2 regions of the Pseudoalteromonas sp. Z1A6 genome follow, and region 1 is predicted to be linked to the other one. Evidence: riboswitches for the same ligand, from Rfam matches in the RefSeq annotation. Region 1 holds a riboswitch; the other holds the start of a gene.
The links. Region 1 has a riboswitch for lysine ahead of lysC (lysine-sensitive aspartokinase 3). Riboswitches for the same ligand answer to the same signal wherever they lie in the genome.

Region 1 (2,401 bases):
AATAAGTGCCACCAATGTTAGGTTGTTTTCTACCGACACATGGCAAAACTCTGCAAGCTTATCTAGGCATTCTTGATCGAGCTCTGGGCGCGAGGCGTTTTGCGCGTTATCAAGCGTTATAGCTACGCTGATTTCTGATGTGGTTACCAAATCTACCGATATATTGTATTCACTTAATAGTGTAAATACGCGTGCTAAAAAGCCGCTTGCTAGGAGCATTTCTGGGCTTTTAAGCGTAAGCAATATTTGGTTTTTACGTTGCGTTACTGCGCGTATACCCGGTTGCTGCGATTTTTCGCGCTCAATCCACGTACCGCCACGCTCTGGCTCTCGGCTAGAACCAACAAATACGTTAATGTGGCTACGGCTTGCTGGTAAAATAGTCGCTGGGTGCAATACTTTTGCGCCAAAGGTTGCCATTTCAGCGGCTTCGTCAAAGCTTAAACGAGCAATAGGCGTCGCCTTTGCGCACAAACGCGGGTCGGTGCTAAAAATACCTACTACGTCAGTCCAAATATGCACGCTTTTAGCGTTAATTGCTTCCGCTAATAATGCCGCGCTGTAGTCAGATCCACCACGTCCAAGCGTTGTTGTTTGACCGTACTCGTCGCTGCCAACAAAGCCCTGAGTCACAATTACCTGCTCATCTAACAGCGGGATTAAATGTTCTTTAGCGGCTTGCGCTGTAGCTGCAACATTGGGCGTTGCTTTACCAAATTGGCTGTCGGTTTTAAGCACCTTGCGCACATCAAAGCGATCGGCATTTAAGCCATTTAAACGCAGCACCTGAGCAAACAAATACGACGATAAACGCTCACCAAAGCTCAATAGCTCATCGTGTTGCTGATCGGTTGTTAGTGACTCTTGAGCCAATATTTGAAATGCTTTTAGGGTTTCGTTAAAGCCAACCGCTAAATCGGCATCTAGCGATAACTCATCTAAAATAGTTTGTTGAATAGCAAGCACGCCGTTTATGTGTTCTTGGCGCTCACTTGAGGTAATACTTGATTTACACAGTGCAACTAAGTGGTTAGTTACGCCGGCACTGGCGCTCACGGCAACAATACGTACGCTTTTATCTGCAACAATAATTTCGCTACAGCGACTCATCGCTTCAAAGTTTGCAACACTTGTTCCGCCAAACTTGGCAACGATGTAATCTGATTTTGCGCTTAACTCTGTTTGAGGCACTGTTTGTGGCGCTGATTGGGTAGTCATTTAGTCTCCTTTCGCGGTATCCAAACCGCAATAAAACAAGAAGAACTTGGCAAAGGAATGCTTGAAGATAAGTCCACTGCCAGAAGCTCTCCACCTATATTGGTGACAGTTTTGAGGATTCAGCCCCATAAACCGAAAAACAATGACGACGTATCATTATTTTCCTCGGCGAGTACTTCCCTCTTTAATGATCATCGGCTTTCGTCGCCTAACATTAAGTACCTAAGTATCGCACCTCTTCTGAATGCTTTATTAACCAGTGGCTAATAAAACAAAACCCCACTAAGTAGCGGGGCATTGAAAGTTATCGTTTAGACGTCTAGCTGTCAAGCATTTAATAATTTATGAGTTAAATAAAACTGCCCATGTAATACGAGCCCGCATATCCAACCGTGTAACAAATTAATAAATGCAGCGATAAACGCAAGTAGCTCATAAAGGTAAGCGCTTTAACTTTACTCATGGCAATAATACCCGCAGCCGACCCAATAATAAGCATTGAACCGCCCACGCCCGTTGCATAAGTAAACGACAACCAATGTTGTTGACTCATTACTATATCGGCTTTTAATAATGCAGCAGTAAGTGGTACGTTATCGACCCCTGCTGATAATATGCCCATTAAGTAGTTTGCGTACTCTGGCGCCATTACCGTGTATAGGTCGGTAAATTTACTCAACATGCCAATTTCTTTTAATGCACCTACAAGTAAAAGTACACCTACAAAAAACAATAATGTGTCGTATTCTATATCGCGAACAAAATCGATTATGTCTTTGTTAATATCTTTTTTGCGCATTAAAAATTGCGCCACTAAAAACATAACTGATAAGCCAAACAAAAAGGTGAGTAAAGGCGGTACGCTGTAAATTACGCTAAGCGTAAGTGTGCTAATTACGGTAGATAAAAATATAACAGCAATGGTAATGTCGGTTTTTTCAATGCGGGTTTTACCCGCACCGGCAAATTCAACTCGCCCTTTCATACCGATAGACAGTAGCGCAGCTAACAGCATAACGCTTGCAAGTGCTGGCGCTATAAGCAGCAATAAATGAGCTATGGTTACTTTGCCATCTAAAAATATCATCAGTGTGGTTACGTCACCGGTTATTAACGATACCCCGCCTGAGTTAACCCCAAACACAATAAGCGTGGCGTATTTAATGAGTTTTTTAGGTTCAAG
Region 2 (2,401 bases), on a different contig from region 1:
TTAGCAACATAAGCACCACGGCGAACACTAGAGCCACCCGGCACCATACGTACGCCATCGTCAGTACTAAATTCTTGCGGAGCTAAGTTATGTTTATCAACAAAACCACCTGCAAACTCAGTATTAGTGCCATTTTTGAAGGCATCCAAAATGCCTTGTTTTACTTCTACGTTAGCTTGCCATTGGCCGCTTTCGTTTTGTGATGCTGCGCGTACTGCGCCCGATTCTAAATTATTTAATAGTTCTAACCAGCTCATTATAAAAACCTGTATTTAATGCCAAGATAAAATGGTGTTGTTTGCAGTTGTGATGCAATCGGTTTGAGTTAACTCAAGGTGTGTTAAAGGTGGACGAAGTTGCGGGCTGCTTAAGCGACCTTGCAAATGCATCAATACCTTTACGGGAATAGGGTTTGCAACAGCAAATAGGCTATTAATAGCGCTTGACCACTGGGCAAATAAATTAGGGTGTTGACCACTTAAGCTGCGTTTAACAAACTCGTGAGTTTGTGCGGGCCATGCATTTGCAGCTACCGACACCAAACCTTTTGCGCCAGCTTGAGCAAAATAAGGCATTAGCGCATCGTCGCCACTAAAAATAGCTAAATTAGGCGCAGCTTGGCGATAAGCTTCAAACTGAGCAATGCTGCCGCTCGCTTCTTTTAACGCCCATAAATTTTTATTATTTTGTAAGTTTTGAATTGTTGCCGTTGGAATGCTAATAGCACTTCGACCGGGTACGTTATAAAGCATACACGGGTGAACACTTGCATTAAGTAGGCTTTCAAACCAATGGGTTTGACCTATAGCACCGGGTTTTGCATAAAGCGGCGAGCCAAGTAAAAAGCTATGAATAGGTAGTGTATTACAGTAGTTAACCCACTCAATTTGTTGCTTTAAGTTACTACCGCCCACAGCAACCATGAGTGGTACTGCTGGTTTTAGCTGGCATACGTGTTCAACAATGGCTTGTTGCTCTTTTAGCGTTAGTGCTAAACCTTCGCCCGTACTGCCAAGTAGTAAAATACCGTTATGTGCTGCTTCTTGATCGCTAACCAGTTTAGTTAACGTGTTGTAGTCAACATCGCCATGTTGATCAAATGGCGTTACGAGCGCGGTCCACAATGAGTAGTCGTTTAAATTGAAGTTGTTGATCATCTCTCACGAACTTATAATTTGTACCAACTTTATTAAAAACGTGATCATTTTAGCGATAACTAATTTAATGCAATTGATATTATTCGAAGAGTTAAAAAGCTTTATGGAAGGAGCCGCATTAACGTCGTTCGAACTAATAATTCGAAGAGCGAATGGGCTTAAAATAATAGGGCGCACGGCCTTAATATTTAAGACCAGAAGCTCTCCACCAAACTAATAAGCTGCTTTTTATAAGCAGCTATTGGTGACAGTCGCTAGGGTTCAACCTAGTCGCCCGAAATAAACACCTCGCAAAAGTGGTTACTTCTCGGCGTTAATCCCCCTCACGTATGCTCACTGGAGTTTGCGCTCCTAACATACGCTACCTGAATAACGCACCTCTTCTAGCCCTTTACACCTGTTTGTAGAGTAAAAACTTACAAACCTGTGCAATTTAAATAGGGTAATTACGGCGATTAAAGCATTTTAGCCGTCTAGGTGTCAAGCGACTAAATGCATATTCATTCATCCATAATGGGAGTGGTTACGTATTGGGTGCTTTTCTCGTACACTAGCAATATAAGTAGTGAGGTATTTAATTAGTATGGAAAAATTTAGCGATATTTATAAGCGAGCGGTAGAGCGAAAAGGCTCCGAAAAAATGCTTAAGTTATTACTTGCAAAACCGCTATCTAAAAAACAACTAAGCACGTTAAGTGACGACGATTGGCTTGAGGAATTTACTCGAAAAGTATTTCAAAGCGGCTTTTATTGGTCAGTCATTAATAATAAGTGGCCAGGCTTTAGAGAGGTTTTTTGGGATTTTAGCGTTGATAAGTTATTAATGATGCCACCTGATATGCTGGAACAAAAAGCAACGGATGAGCGAATCGTTCGTAACTATAAAAAAGTAAAAACAATTACCGAAAATGCTTACATGATCCACGAAACAGCAGAGGAACATGGCAGTTTTAGTCAGTTTGTCGCTAATTGGCCAACAGACGATATTATTGGTTTGTGGGCATATTTAAAAAAGCATGGTTCGCGTTTAGGTGGCAATACAGGCCCTTATACACTGCGAGCACTTGGTAAAGATACTTTTTTACTATCACGCGATGTAGAGAGTTACTTGCGCGCCCATAAAATTATAGATGGCGGCCTACAAACTAAAAAATCACTGAATGCAGCCCAAGCTTTTTTTAATGAAATGCAAAAGCAAAGTGGCTTAAGTATGCAAGAGTTGAGCTTAATTGTGGCCTATGGTG

Region 2: it holds a riboswitch for lysine, as region 1 does, so the genes downstream of both, dapA (4-hydroxy-tetrahydrodipicolinate synthase) here and lysC (lysine-sensitive aspartokinase 3) in region 1, are expected to answer to the same signal.

Annotation. Positions count from the first base shown of each region.
Region 1 is NZ_WTKW01000027.1:9,633-12,033, reverse strand. Features, by position in the region: gene lysC (lysine-sensitive aspartokinase 3) at 1-1,218, opposite strand, end outside; lysine riboswitch at 1,294-1,466, opposite strand; gene nhaD (sodium:proton antiporter NhaD) at 1,568-2,401, opposite strand, start outside.
Region 2 is NZ_WTKW01000128.1:2,957-5,357, forward strand. Features, by position in the region: gene GQR46_RS09890 (2,3,4,5-tetrahydropyridine-2,6-dicarboxylate N-succinyltransferase) at 1-257, opposite strand, end outside; gene dapA (4-hydroxy-tetrahydrodipicolinate synthase) at 273-1,157, opposite strand; lysine riboswitch at 1,348-1,548, opposite strand; gene GQR46_RS09900 (DNA-3-methyladenine glycosylase I) at 1,741-2,401, shown strand, end outside.